4 regions of the Desulfofundulus luciae genome follow, and region 1 is predicted to be linked to each of the others. Evidence: riboswitches for the same ligand, from Rfam matches in the RefSeq annotation. Region 1 holds a riboswitch; each other region holds the start of a gene.
What was found. A riboswitch is a leader RNA that binds a small molecule or an ion and turns the genes downstream of it on or off. The one in region 1 is predicted to bind cyclic di-GMP.
Positions count from the first base shown of each region.

Region 2: it holds a riboswitch for cyclic di-GMP, as region 1 does, so the genes downstream of both, flgB (flagellar basal body rod protein FlgB) here and J2Z49_RS05725 (ATP-binding protein) in region 1, are expected to answer to the same signal.
Region 3: it holds a riboswitch for cyclic di-GMP, as region 1 does, so the genes downstream of both, J2Z49_RS07975 (type II secretion system F family protein) here and J2Z49_RS05725 (ATP-binding protein) in region 1, are expected to answer to the same signal.
Region 4: it holds a riboswitch for cyclic di-GMP, as region 1 does, so the genes downstream of both, J2Z49_RS09400 (HD-GYP domain-containing protein) here and J2Z49_RS05725 (ATP-binding protein) in region 1, are expected to answer to the same signal.

Region 1 is NZ_JAUSUX010000007.1:38,780-42,335, reverse strand. It holds gene J2Z49_RS05740 (DMT family transporter) at 1-390, shown strand, start outside; gene J2Z49_RS05735 (methylated-DNA--[protein]-cysteine S-methyltransferase) at 425-1,027, shown strand; tRNA gene J2Z49_RS05730 (tRNA-Thr) at 1,037-1,111, shown strand; cyclic di-GMP riboswitch class I at 1,492-1,577, shown strand; gene J2Z49_RS05725 (ATP-binding protein) at 1,901-2,890, shown strand; gene J2Z49_RS05720 (STAS domain-containing protein) at 3,051-3,371, shown strand; gene J2Z49_RS05715 (PP2C family protein-serine/threonine phosphatase) at 3,379-3,556, shown strand, end outside.
Region 2 is NZ_JAUSUX010000004.1:40,178-43,733, forward strand. It holds gene fliF (flagellar basal-body MS-ring/collar protein FliF) at 1-736, opposite strand, end outside; gene fliE (flagellar hook-basal body complex protein FliE) at 753-1,052, opposite strand; gene flgC (flagellar basal body rod protein FlgC) at 1,087-1,533, opposite strand; gene flgB (flagellar basal body rod protein FlgB) at 1,540-2,022, opposite strand; cyclic di-GMP riboswitch class I at 2,050-2,137, opposite strand; gene pseC (UDP-4-amino-4,6-dideoxy-N-acetyl-beta-L-altrosamine transaminase) at 2,343-3,556, opposite strand, start outside.
Region 3 is NZ_JAUSUX010000011.1:12,895-16,450, forward strand. It holds gene J2Z49_RS07965 (GspE/PulE family protein) at 1-515, shown strand, start outside; gene J2Z49_RS07970 (type IV pilus twitching motility protein PilT) at 541-1,626, shown strand; cyclic di-GMP riboswitch class I at 1,695-1,783, shown strand; gene J2Z49_RS07975 (type II secretion system F family protein) at 1,838-3,070, shown strand; gene J2Z49_RS07980 (prepilin-type N-terminal cleavage/methylation domain-containing protein) at 3,204-3,556, shown strand, end outside.
Region 4 is NZ_JAUSUX010000014.1:17,446-21,001, forward strand. It holds partial or broken gene J2Z49_RS09395 (UPF0236 family transposase-like protein) at 1-411, shown strand, start outside; cyclic di-GMP riboswitch class I at 1,667-1,768, shown strand; gene J2Z49_RS09400 (HD-GYP domain-containing protein) at 2,084-2,707, shown strand; gene J2Z49_RS09405 (methyl-accepting chemotaxis protein) at 2,739-3,556, shown strand, end outside.

The DNA.
Region 1 (3,556 bases):
ATTGCCGGCTATGTATTGATCGGGCGCGGCTTGCGGCACCGCCTGTCACTATTCCCGTACATTTTTGTTGTTTACGGGGTCAGTACCGTGACTTTGTTCCTGGGTGCGCTGCTGGCCGGCTTGTCCTTTTTTCCTTACCCGCCTTCCACATGGCTGTGGTTTTTCCTCCTGGCCCTGGTGCCCACCATTTTCGGGCATACCATTTTCAACTGGGCCCTGCGTTATGTCAAGGCTGCCGTGGTCTCAGTGAGCATACTCGGCGAGCCGGTGGGGGCAACCATTCTGGCTTATATTATTTTTCACCAGGTGCCTTCACCCTTACAGCTTGCGGGCGGGGCGATTATTATCACGGGCCTGTCCATTTTTATCCGGGCGGCAGCGGAAAAATAGCTTGTTCCATTTTGCGGCTGTGGGGGGGCGTTCTGTGAATGGGTTTCATTTATTATCCACCAGAGCGGGCTGGGTTGGTACTGCCTGGGGTAGGCAGGGGCTGCTGGTCCTGACATTTCCCCGGCCCAGCCGGGAGGAAGCCCTGGCTGCTCTGATGGATGAAGTAATACCCGCAGAAGTCAATCAAGGAAGTGGGCCTGCATTAAAAAGGTGGCCCGTGGCTTTTCTGGAAGAAAGGCTGAACCAATACTTCCAGGGCCGGCCGGTTTCCTTTACGGATATTCCCGTGGATCTTTCCTGGTGCACCCCTTTTGTGGCCCGGGTGCTGGATTTTGTACGGCACATCGGGTACGGTGAATTATGGTCGTACCAGCAGGTGGCGGCAGCCGTCGGCAGCCCCCGGGCCGCCCGGGCCGTGGGCGGGGCTTTGGGGACCAACCGGGTTCCACTGGTTATTCCCTGCCACCGGGTAATCCGCCGGGATGGATCGCCCGGCGGTTTTGGCGGCGGCCTGCCTCTAAAACTGCAGCTATTGCAACTCGAAGGCGTGCGACCCGGCCCCACCGGGCGATACCAATTGACAAATGACTCTGTTTGCGTTAATATAAGTAATGCGCCGGGTAGTCAAATGAGATAACAGAAAAGTGCTGGTGTGGCTCAGGGGTAGAGCAGCGCACTCGTAATGCGCAGGTCGTCGGTTCGAATCCGACCACCAGCTCCAAAAAGCTAGACGCCGCAAGGGTTTGCGGCGTTTATTGTTTATTATATTACATTGTCTTGCTTCTTTCAGAAGGGAAAATAAAAATGGATATCGTATATTAACTTTTGGGTGCAGGTATCTTGTCCGCAGACATGGCTTTGGTACCGGTGGTTATGAATTTTGTCTACAAGGATTATTCCTCTCTGCTCCTTCTGGTTGCTGGCGGAGCACGTCATGTCCGTTCTTATCCACACGGGCCTGTTTTTGTATTTTCTCTCATCATATTTCCCATACCTAACAGTTCTTCAGGGGCTGAATTTTTCGCTGGTGGAAAATTTTCTGTGTTCTGGCGGTGTTGAATCAGCCTTTTAACTGTTAAATTAAAAACTTTATTGTCTTTATTGTGTTAAAGGCAAACCACTCGAAAGGGTGGGGCGCAAAGCCATGGGTCTGCAGCCCTAAAGGGTATGACTGCCAGGCTGCCGCGATAAAGGTATTGATTGTTTTCTTTTTAATGGTGTTTTGTTGCGGCAGCCTGGTCAGGCTGCCGTTCCTGCTTATAAAAAAGTATGTTTACCCATTTGGGGTATAGAGGTCGACTCTAACAGAGCCAATGGCTGGGACATTTGCTGGCAGTATTGTGGCAATTGAAAGGGCATGGGGCCGGGAGGGGCTGAAAGGCAGAAGGGTGGTGAAAAAATGCAACGGTGTCTTGAATGCGCAAAGAAAGAACCGGACCGTCCTTGTGTGGAGTGCCAGTATTTTGTCCAGCTAAGCCCCCTTCGGCGGGTGCCTTCGCCGCCTGTCCGGGTGTTACTGGAAGATGAGCATGGCAGGCAGTATCCGGCTCACATCCTGGTGTTAAATACCACGGAGTTTGGGCTGGAAACGGAAGCTCCTGTTCCGGGGCGGTATGTAATCAGGCTGCAGGAAAACTTGTGGGTCGAGGTGGCCGGGGTACCGTTCAAAGGGAAAAATAACGTCCACGTTTTTGATATCCTGTGTGTCCACCGGAAGCAGGGGACTGCCCGTCGTCTTAGCAGGGAGGAGTATCAGTTGCTGGCCGGAAGCGCCGGCGAGCTAATACAGGAGATTTCCCGGCACTTGCCGGAGCACCTTCAGGACCTGGTCAGGGAGAAACTGCTGGCTGAGGTGGAGAAATCCGAACTAATTAACGCTCTCAGGGTGGGGAAGGTGATGAAATATGAAGGAGGGCGCTTCCGCTACCTTTCAGGCCAGGCTGACCTGGACCTGCCTATGGAAGAAGCGGAAAAACTGATGCGCCAGGCTATCCGCCAGGCCGAACACCGCCGCGAGGTGATCATTAGCGCTGACGGGCAAAAGGTGTTTGACCTTCACGGCGTGCCCTTCGACCACAGGAGCGGTGGACTGCTGGCCTTTGACATCACCGAGGTGATTGAAAAGGAGAGAAAGATGCACCAGCAGGAGATGCAGGCTTACCGGGAGGCCATAGCGGCGGTAACGGGGGGCCGGTTATACCTGGTGAATAGTGGAGAAATGGAAAAAGTGATCTCAGAAGGGACGGAACTGGCCAGGGGTGAGGTCCGGCAGACCCATGACATTCCGGAAGCCCGCCGGGCAATGCGGGAAGCCTTGCCTGTTCTCGACAGCCGCAGGCAGCACGCGATTGCCTTGTGCTTGACAGAGGCGCTGGCCAATGCTCTCAAACATGCAGGGGGCGGTTGCTGGCAAGCCAGGCAGTCAGGGGACACCGTCAGGATTATCGTTCAGGACCGGGGTCCGGGAATCAAAACCAGCGAATTGGCCCGGGCAACGTGATGCAACATTATTCAACCAAGAATTCCCTGGGGTGTGGATTTACCCTGATGCTCTACTATGCGGACCACCTCTACCTTAATACAGGACCGTCAGGTACCGCCCTGGCCCTGGACTTCGGCATTAAAACCGGACAAGACCAATGAAAGAGGGGGTGATTTTGTTGCTGAAAGTAGATGTTTACGTTGACCGGGGGGTGTGCCGGCTGGTGCTGAACGGTGAATTGGACGTGGAAACGGTAGCGCAGTTGCAAGAAGTTGTTGGGAAAGTGGGAGAACACACGCTGGAAGTTGACCTGTCGGGCGTTTCTTTCGTTGATTCCACCGGTTTGAAAAGTTTGCTGGACATTAGCAACGACTGGCGGCAAAAAGGGGGCCAGATGCTGATTTTGAGGCCGCAACCTGATGTGGCGGAGGTGATGCGGCTGGTAGGGTTGGACAGGCTCCTGGCGCAAAACACCGCTCCGGGCGGAGAAGAGAGGTAGGAGCAGGATGGGAGAAGTGATTACAGTGAATGGAAAAATACTAAGAGCTTACGGGTTGGAAGTTAGTGGGTGTAGCCTGCCTGCCGAACAGGTCGGGGGGGATTTTTTTGAGTTTATTTCCTGCGACGAGAGAACCGTGTTTGCCGTCATCGGAGACGTAATGGGTAAAGGATTCCATGCGGCCC
Region 2 (3,556 bases), on a different contig from region 1:
GTTCCTTTTCATACTGCCGGCGCACCTGGTATTGATCCATGGACAGGCGGGCCAGCTTGGCCCGCTCGTCGGCCAGGGCCAGGTTGTCGCTTAAGACGTTGCCCTCCATGTCAATGATGTGTACGTTTTCCGGCTTCATTCCCTGGACGCTGCCCACCACCAGATCCATAATGCCCTTTACCTGTTCGGGCTTCAATTCACCCTTGAGTTTTAAGGCTATCGAAGCAGAAGGTTCCACCTGGTTGTCCAGGAAGAGGCTTTCCCGGGGCAGCACCAGATGCACCCGGGCCTGTTCCACCTCCTCCAGGCTGGTGATGGTGCGGCGCAGTTCCTCCTGCAGCGCCCGCTGGTAGTTGACCTGCTGCTCAAAATCGGTGACACCGAACTTTTGCTGGTCGAAGAGCTCCCACCCGGCCCCCGAATCGGCCAGCACCCCCTTGCTGGCCAGTTGAATTCTGGTGCTGTACACCTGCCCCTCCGGCACGGCGATGGTTTTACCCTCGTCTTCCAGCCGGTAAGGTATTTTCATGTTTTTCAGTTCTTCGGCGATTTTGCCCGCCTGTTTGGGCTCCAAACCGGTGAAGAGGGGAGCGTATGCAGGTTGGGAGATAATAACGGCCAGGTAAATTACGGTTGCCAGCAGTCCCGCCGCAGCGGCAGCGAAAAGGACCTGCCGGGACCGGGGCAGCGCCTGCCACCGCTCCTTGATGGGGAGCAGGATCTGTTTGGGGTCCATCAATTACAACAGCTCCTTAAACCTGCATGCGCGAAATTTCCTGGTAGGCTTCTACTATTTTATTGCGCACCTCCACAGCCAGGGACATCATGATCCGGGCTTCTTCCATGGCAATGGTCACCTGATGCAGTTCCTGCACCCGGCCGGTAAGGAAGTCGAGGCCCACCCGGTCGGCCCGCACCTGGGCGTTATTCACCTCTTCCAGGGCCCGTTCAAGCATCCGGCCGAAACCGGGGGCGCCGGCAGCAGCGTCCGGTTTTGCGGGCTGACTTACCGTGGGTGCCAGGGTTAAGGGGGAGACGGGTAAAATTTGCATCTATGAGTGCCCCTTTCGTCAGCAATATGAATAATTAGCCCCTGCCTATTTCCAGAGCCCTCAGGGCCATATCCTTGGCTGCGTTCAAAACCGTGACGTTGGCCTCGTAGGCCCGGGTGGCTGCAATCATGCTGACCATCTCGTTGGCAATATTGATGTTGGGATAGGCCACGTATCCCGTATTGGGGTCGGCCAGGGGGTGGGAGGGCTCGTAAACAAGCCGGGGCGGGGAAGGATCCTCCACTACTGCCGCCACGCTCACGCCGGCGGCGTTGAAGGAGGGTTGGCCGGGCGGGGAGTCCAGGGCCTGGCGCAGTTTCTCGGCAAAGACGGGAACTTTCCGGCGGTAGGCCGGGTTCAGGGGGTCGTTGGGCCTGCCCGCCGTTTGCAGGTTGGCAATATTGTTGGCCGTAATATCCAGCCACAGCCTCGATGCTGTTAAGCCTGAGGCACTAATGCCGAATACATCTAATAGAGGCATCGCCTGTTACCTCCCCCGGATGACATAGGTTAACAGGGACAGGCGGTCGCCCAGCGCCCGGGCGGCGGCCTGGTACGTCAGGGTATTGGCGGCCAGGTTTACCATTTCCTGATCAATGTCCACGTTATTGCCGTTGTAACCCATGGTGGTGCCCTCCTCCTTCACCACCGTGGGTTCCACCCGGGCCAGCGGGACCGGAGCCCCGATATGCCTGGGGTCACTGGTAACCAGCGGCAGGACGTCCTCCCCCAGCGCCCGCCGCAGTTCCTCCGTAAAGCTGACGGAAGATTTTTTAAATCCCGGCGTATTCACATTGGCCACGTTATGGGCAATTACCCTTTGGGTTAGTGCCGCTGCATCCAGCTGCTTTTGCAGCGCCACCAGAATGGGACTGGCGAAAAGATCCAAAAAAACCACCTCCCGGCTGCCGTGATCTTCTTCGGGGGCCGCTCCCCGCAATGTACCACCTATGTAAATTATTGTTAACAAAAAACCGACCCGGAGGTCGGGAAGCATTGTCGCAACCCGGCTGCCTTAGCGAGAGTCCGCTTTAGGCCCGTGGCTTTGCGCCCCTCCCTTTCGGTGAAGTTTGCCCCTGGACAATGTGCTAAAGGTCAGGTTATTTTCTTTTGAAAGCAGGTTGACTTTGGTAACTAAGTGGTAAATTATTTGACACGTTCTCCCAAATTCCTTCTATAGAGAAGAAAAAAACACAAAAAAATAACAAAAACTTGAGTTTTTCAAAGCAAGACACGGAGTAAAACCGGAGAAAAGTGTCGAATAAAGTCGAAGAAGGAGGAAGTTCCCTTTCACCTTCGTGCCCAGGCTATAACCCTGCGTACCGCCGCGATCACGTCCCGTACATCCCCGTCACTCATGGCCGGATAAAGGGGCAGGGTGATAATCCGCTCGTACAGCTCTTCCGCGTGGAAACAGTAAAACCCGGAAAGGCTGCAGCTGTCCGGGTCCCCCAGCCAGCGGTAGTAGGGATGGCGGTACACGGGGATATAATGCACGTTTACCCCGATGTTTTCCGCCCGCAGGGCTTCGAAGACCTGGCGCCGGTCGAATTTTAGATGCTCCAGTTTTAAAGCCAGCACGTAAAGGTGCCAGGACGAACGGCCATATGGCGCCTGGTACGGGATTTCCACTTCGGGCAGGCCGGCAAAGGCTTCGTTATACATACGGGCGATCTGGCGCCGCCGCTCCAGGAAACGATCCAGCTTGCGCAGCTGGCTCAAACCCAGGGCGGCCTGGATATCCGTGAGGCGGTAGTTGAAACCAACGTCCAGCATTTCGTAGTACCAGGGGCCCTGATCCTCCACCATCAATTCCCGGTCCCGGGTGATCCCGTGGTTGCGGAAAAGCAGCAACCACTGGTACAGTTCGCCGGAATTGGTGGTCACCATTCCCCCTTCCCCGGTGGTGATGTGTTTCACCGGGTGGAAGCTGAAGACGGTCATATCGCTCAAGCAGCCGATGGGCTGCCCTTTATATTCCGCCCCCAGGGCGTGGGCGGCATCTTCGATGACCACGAGATTGTGCTTTTCAGCCAGGGCGTGAATGGCATCCAGATCACAGGGCTGTCCGGTGAAATGTACGGGAATGATCGCCTTTGTTTGCGGGGTGATCTTTTTTTCTATTTCCACCGGGTCGATATTATATGTGCGCGGATCTATGTCCGCAAACACGGGTTTCGCCCCCAGGTAGAGGGCGCAGCTGGCGCTGGCCACGAAGGTGATGGGGCTGGTGATCACTTCGTCACCCCTGCCCACACCGGCGGCAAAGCAGGCCGCGTGCAGGGCCGCCGTCCCGCTGGAGAAGGCCACGGCATAACGGGCGCCCACCCGGGCGGCAAATTGCTTTTCAAATTCGGCCAGGGTCGGGCCGGTAGTCAGCCAGTCGCCCCGCAGTACCCGGGTGACGGCCTCGATGTCGTCTTCTTCAATCCACTGCCGGGCATAGGGAAGATACGTTTCCCGCACGGGTACACCCCCGGCAATGGCGGGTATTTGTAGATCAA
Region 3 (3,556 bases), on a different contig from region 1:
ACGGGGAGACGGCCCAGATCGCGGTGAGGGCGGCCACCACCGGCCACCTGGTGCTCAGCAGCCTGCACACCAACGACGCCGCGGGTGCCCTGACCCGCCTTATCGATATGGGGGTGGAGCCCTTCCTGGTGGCCTCCTCGGTGGTGGGCGTGGTTTCCCAGCGGCTGGTGCGCCTGCTCTGTCCCCGCTGCAGGGAGCCCTACCAGCTCCCGGAAGACGCGCCGGAGAGGATTTTTATGGGCCTGCCGCCCGATGATCCGGTGACCCTTTACCGGGCCGCCGGCTGCCACCACTGCAACCACACCGGTTACCGGGGGCGGACGAGCATCCAGGAGGTGCTGCCCGTGACCCGGGCCATCAGGGAGCTGGTAAATAAAAAAGCTTCTGCCGATGTGATCAAAGAAAAGGCGGTGGCCGAGGGAATGGTTACCCTGAAAGAAGATGGAATAGACAAGGCCCGGCAGGGGATCACCTCCATAGCGGAAGTGATGCGCGTGGCCTATAACGAGTGGTGACGGAAAAGGAAGGTGTTGCGGCGGAATGCATGCCGATGAACTTTTAAAGCTAGCCTTCGAGCTGAAAGCTTCCGATGTCCACCTTACTGTGGGCCGCCCGCCCGTCTTTCGGGTTCACGGGAAGCTTTTTGCCGCCGACGAGCTGGACGCCCGGGCCGTGCCGTGGGTGGAGGATCTGCCCGTCCTCACCGCCGGGGATACCGAGGCCCTGGCCCGCCAGCTGATCCCCGGGGACCGGTTCCAGCAGTTCATGCAGGTGGGCGAAAGCGACCTGTCTTACGCCATCCCGGGAGTGGGCCGCTTCCGCGTGAACGCCTTCAAGCAGCGCGGCACGGTGGCCCTGGCCATCCGCCTCATCCCGGAGCGCATCCCCACCTTCGATGAACTGGGCCTGCCCGAGGTGGTGGCCCACCTGGCCAGGCGGCCCCGGGGCCTGGTGCTGGTTACCGGGCCCACGGGCAGCGGCAAGTCCACCACCCTGGCGGCCATGATCGACCTCATCAACAGCGAAAGCCGCCTGCACATCATCACCCTGGAAGACCCCATCGAGTACGTCCACCGGCACAAGAAGAGCCTGGTCAACCAGCGGGAAATCGGCCGGGACTCCCTTTCTTTTGCTGCCGCCCTGCGCGCGGCCCTGCGGGAAGACCCCGACGTCATCCTGGTGGGGGAGATGCGGGACCTGGAAACCATTGCCACGGCCATCACCGCCGCCGAAACCGGTCACCTGGTGCTGGCCACCCTGCACACCACCAGCGCGGCCCAGACCATCGACCGCATCATCGACGTTTTCCCGCCCCACCAGCAGCAACAGGTCCGGCTGCAGCTGGCCAACGCCCTGGAAGGAGTGATTGCCCAGCAGTTGCTGCCCCGCAGGGACCGCCCCGGCCGGGTGGCGGCACTGGAAATCCTGGTGGCCACGCCGGCCATCCGCAACCTCATCAGGGAGGGGAAGACCCACCAGATTATCTCCCACCTGCAGACCGGGGCCAGGTACGGCATGCAGACCCTGGATATGGCTTTAAGAAACCTCGTCCGTACAGGGGTGATCGGCAGGGAAGAGGCCCTGGCCCGGGCGGCCGATGCCGAAAATTTGTTAAAAATGATTTAAAACAACAAGCTGGTTATTGACTGGCAGAGCGGCTCCCGCTAAGATAAGTTTTAGGAAGAGTGCGGCAAAGCGAAAAGAGGCAAACCTGCCGAAAGGCAGGGGCGCAAAGCCGCGGGCCTAAAGCGGTGCGAGCCGCCAGGGCAGCCGGGCTGCCGAACTTTCCGGCACGTACTTCCAGGCGCGTCGCCTGGATTTTTATTTCCGGGAGGTGGTGAGGGGAGCTTTGCCCGTCTATGCCTATCGGGCCCGGGATTTAACCGGCAGGGTGGTTTCCGGCCGGCTGGAAGCTGGCGGTCCGAGGGAGGCGGCCAGGATACTGCAGGGCCAGCAGCTCATCCCCGTGCAGATCCGGGCCGTGCGGGGGGGCGTCAGCCTGACTTTGCGGCTGCCTTCATTCCGGCGTGGGGTCAGGCTGAGGGAGCTGGCCCTCTTCTGCCGCGAGCTCTCCACCCTGGTCAGCGCCGGCGTGCCCCTGGTGGGTGCCATGCGCATCCTGGAGCTGCAGGTGGAGGGCCGGGTGCTCAAAGAGGTGGTGCGCGGGGTGACCGGCCGCCTGGAGCAGGGACACTCTCTAGCCGAATCCTTCGGCGCCTACCCGTTGGTCTTCCCCGAGATCTTCATCAGCATGGTGGAGGCCGGGGAAGTGGGTGGTGTGCTAGACGAGGTGCTGGAGAGCCTGGCCGGCCATTTTGAAAGGGAACACGAGGTGAGGGAAAAGGTGAAGTCGGCCCTCACCTACCCCACCATGGTACTGGGCTTTGCCGTGGTCATCCTCACCTTCGTGCTCACTTTCGTACTGCCCCCCATCATCAACACCATCCAGAACCTGGGTGTGCCCCTGCCCCTGCCCACCCGGGTGGTGATGGGAGCCAGCCGCCTGGTGGGGCGCTACTGGTACCTTCTCCCGCTGTTTCCGCTGGCGGCGGCTTTCGGCTTTCAGCGCCTGCGGGCCTCGCCCCGGGGCCGGGAGATCTGGGACCGCCTGGTCCTGAAAATGCCCGTATTCGGGCCGGTGCTGAAAAAAATAATCATTGCCCGCTTCGCCCGTACCCTGGCCGCCATGCTCAAAGGCGGGGTGCCCATCATCCAGGCCCTGGAAGTGGTAAAGAAAACCGCCGGCAACCAGGTGGTGGCGGGCGGCGTGGCCAGGGCGCAGGAGAGCGTGCGGGAGGGGCAGGGCCTGGCCGGTCCCCTGGAAGAGAGCGGCATCTTCCCCCCGCTGGTCATCCGCATGATTGCCGTGGGGGAAGAAACCGGCAGCCTGGACGCGCTGCTGGTCCGCATCGGCGCCTTTTACGACCAGGAAGTGAACATCACCGTGGGCCGCCTCTCCAGCGTGCTGGAGCCGGTGCTGATTGTCTTCCTGGGCGGCATAGTGGGGTTCATCGTCCTTTCGGTGCTCCTGCCCATGTTTACCAGCATGATGCAGGGGCTGGGGAAGTAGGGCGGTGGTTTCAAAGGTGTTCTTACATACATACTCTAACCGGCCGTTTAGGCACCGTTTCCAGGTCAATTATTTAATTAACAACCCTTGTTTCTTGTTTTATTAAGACACTGCTTTTAGGGAGGGAAAAACTATGCGCAAAAAACTTAAGGACAACCGCGGCTTCACCCTGGTGGAGCTTCTGGTGGTCATCGCCATCATCGGCATTTTAGCCGCCATCATCGCTCCCAACGCCTTCAAGGCCATTGAAAAGGGCAAGGTAGCGGCAGCCGAGGCGGATTATAAGGCAATTAAAGCGGCGGCATTGAATTACTATACCGACACCGGCGAGTGGCCAAATGACGGAGCAGATAACACAGGGTTTGTGCAATCCGATGGCAAAACTGGCTGGAATGGTCCCTACCTGGAGCGCTGGCCGAGCAAGAACCCGTGGGGTCAAACGTATGTGTACAATAAAGATAACGGTGTAGACTTTGACGGCAATAC
Region 4 (3,556 bases), on a different contig from region 1:
ACCTGGAGGGTGGTTGGGTTTCGGGATAAAACAGCCATCAGCACCTTTGGGGAATTTCCCTACAAAAGGCGCCTGTACAAAAACAAAAAAACCGGGGAAACCAGCTTCTTTTTAGATGAGCTACTGGGCTGGCCGGAGCGGGCCAGGATTACCCCCCGCCTAAAAGAACTGGCTGTCAAACTAAGCACTGAGCTTCCCTTTGATCGGGCCGCGGAGATTTTGAGCTACCTTGTTCCCGGGGTAAGTCCCATGACCATCTGGCAGGCCACCCAGGAAGTAGGCGAAGTTCTCCAACGCGAAGGCCAGGAAAAAAGAGCAGCAGTTTTTGAAGATGGCGAAGCTCCCGGAGGGAAAGAAGTGGCGCCGGAGCTGTGTATTGAAGCCGACGGGGTGATAATATCTCTTCTTCGGTCTGTTCCACATATACCACCCCGCATAAGGCATATTCGCAGAGGACGGCGTTGGCTCCGAAAGACAGGGACTTCACATGGTCGGGCGAAATTTCCAGGTCCAGCTCTTCCGCAAGCCCTCTCACTGCCGTCCTGTAGGGATCCGGCCCGCCGTTCGGCCCGGCGTCCACCGGCCTGCTGGAACCTTCAGCCACGGAAGGGAAGAAAACGAAGGCGTCGACAGCAGTAGGCCCCCGCTCGCAGAAAATGATCTTGCCGTCTGCCGTCACCACCATGATTCCCACTCCGAAATGGGTGGCGAATTCGGGTACGGGACTGTACATCAGGTCGACTCTTTCGGCGTAGCTTCCTGAGAGTAGTTTTCACGTTGTCGACCACAATTGGCTCGTCCAGCATGTTGTCTGTGACCAGCATCATGAAATAGTCGGTGGGCCGGAACGAAAGGTGCAGGGAAGGTTCTTCGTGCGGGCCGGTCCTGTGCCCAACGAAAAACTTTTCCAACTGGTACCCGAGTTCGTTGAACGGCACGGGTTCGCCTTTCGCTTCGCGGCGCTTGATTTCTTTGATTTTTTGCTCGTACAGCGCCCTGATTTCGGGCGGTTTTTTCACCGGATGCGGGTTGTAGTAGATCTTGATGTTTTCCCTGCTGTATGGGCCGTAGGCGCAGACTACCTAGGGAACGATAGTCTTTCCTGCGGTGAGGAAGCCTGCAGGGGGTGGGGAGGTACGGCAAAATTGGGTGAGAAAACGTTTCCACTTCAGCCTGCTTTTTTTGGCGTATTCCTAGGTCAGATTTGCAATGAGAGAAGCGAAGACGCCCAGGATAAAACCAAAAATCGCGTTCGACATCGACTTCACCCTGGGAGGGAGAATTGGTGCGTATTTCCGCGATGCTACCCACTGTCGCTTTGGTTCTGATACTTGGAAGCCTGGTACCCGCCCATTTGTCACGCGCGGCGGGATTTTTCGTTCTGGGACTGTGGGCGGGAAATAAAATCTGGTTGGTGATTCGCCACAAAGAAAAGATTGTAGTAGGAGATGACCTTCTACGGGTATTTGGGCGAAGATATCCTGACCCGTAGGCGGGAAGTCGAGGAAAGCCTGCGGGAATACAGGGAGCACTCGGAGCGGTGCGTTCCGCTTCTGGAGGCATTCGAGAAAGAACCTGATTTCACGATCTTACGTCAAGTAAGCTAAAATTACGTCGAAATAGAATAGTGGGGCCGAAAAGTTAAAAAGCTATTTTGTTCGATCCGAATCCTGGAGGGCAAACCCGGCGAAAGCCGGGGGCGCAAAGCCACAGGTCTAAGGTTCCCCAAAGGGTTGCCACGGGGAACTATGACGGCTGGGTTGCAAGGGAGAAAGGTAGCCGCAGGAAAGCGTATACTTGTCTCCCTGCGGCTTTCTTAATTTGGAATAACGTAAAAGGCGGAGGTTTGAGCAAGTATGAAAGAATCCCTTATAGAACGCAAGTTCGGGGGGGGGGGGGGATAATCTGTCTACATCTGGCCTTATTTATTAGCCCTATAAACATCTCTTTTGGGGTTCCCCTTCTCTGGTTCCCTCCTTTTGGGTTCCCCTTTTTATGCTCCCCACCCTTGTACCCGCCACCATCATTCCTAATAAGAAACTTTCCTTATGATTTTTTAATACCATTTGGTAGAGGTGTTTCCATGAGGTCCACACTTATTTACGCTGCTCGGGTACTGGTTCGGGTGCAGGAATCTCGATTTAAGTCGGCCTACCTGCATTCTCAACGAGTGGCCTTTTATGCGCTCTTGCTGGCCAGGGAGTTGGGACTGGACGAAAAATACCAGAAGCGCGTCTACTTAGCTGGCCTTCTGCACGACATAGGCAAAATAGGCATCCCCGACTTTATACTGTTTAAGCGGAGCAAGTTGACTGCCGAGGAATGGGAGGAGATAAAAAGGCACCCGGTTTTCAGTTATGAAATTCTCTCAACCATTCCCGGTATGAAAGAAATTAGTCTAATGGTCCTACACCACCACGAAAGATACGATGGAACGGGCTATCCCGCTGGACTTGCAGCTCAAGATATACCACTGGGGGCGCGCATTTTAGCCGTTGCCGACAGCTTCGACGCCATGACCACGGAGAGGATCTACCGACCTTTTCCATTATCCCGGGAAGAGGCTCTGAAGGAAATGCACTGCTGTGCCGGAGGGCAGTTTGATCCACTTTTGGTGGAAGTTTTTAGTCGCTTGATAGGACGGGGAGAAACTGATTTGAGCCTCTACGAACGAGAATTTACGACTAATTTTTATTCCAAAATTTAAACGTTCACGAAAAGGAAAGGGTGGGGTTAAGTTGCTGTTCTTCAGAAAGAAAAGTGAGCCGGGTACATCCAATACCTTCAATTCGGGTGATTTGCTTTTTGGGCTTAGCGTAGGTCGTTTCATTATGGCACACACAGATCTCCTGGCCCTGTGGAGCCGCTTGAAGGCAGATGAAGCGGCCCGCGAGGCGGAGGTTCAGGCATCGGGTTCCCAAGAACTCTCTGCCACTATCGAGGAAGTCAATGCTTCCGTGGAAGAATCGGCTGCCGCTCATCACCAAATGAAACAGCTGGCAGAGGCCAATCGCTCGGCGATGGCGGAGATGGACAGGCTTTTAAAAGTTGTGGCTACCGGTATACAGTACATGAGAGACCAGCTGAATGAAGTAAGCCAGCGTTTTAATCAGGTCAACCAGATTGGCGAAGAAGTTGCGGAGATTGCAGAACAGACCAACCTCCTGGCACTGAACGCTGCTATAGAAGCTGCCCGGGCTGGCGAACACGGGCGTGGTTTTGCCGTAGTAGCTGAAGAAGTAAGGAAGCTCGCGGGAAAAACGAAGGATGCGGTAGGGACTGTGAAAGAATTAACTGCAGAAGTGGGTCAATTATCAGAGTCAGCCGACCGCAGCAGCAAAGAGGTAACGGATTCCTTTGAGGTTTATTCCAGGCAGGTTACCTCTGTGGTACAAAGCATAGACGAAAGCATGAAGCAGGTGGAACTTGCAACCAGCGCCCTCGACGAAATAACCCGGGTCATGAATCAGGTTGCCACTACGACAACGGATCTTGCCCAGTCGTCCCAGCGGCTTGCCCAAATAACAGCCTTCGGTGACTCTTGTACAGCCAATGC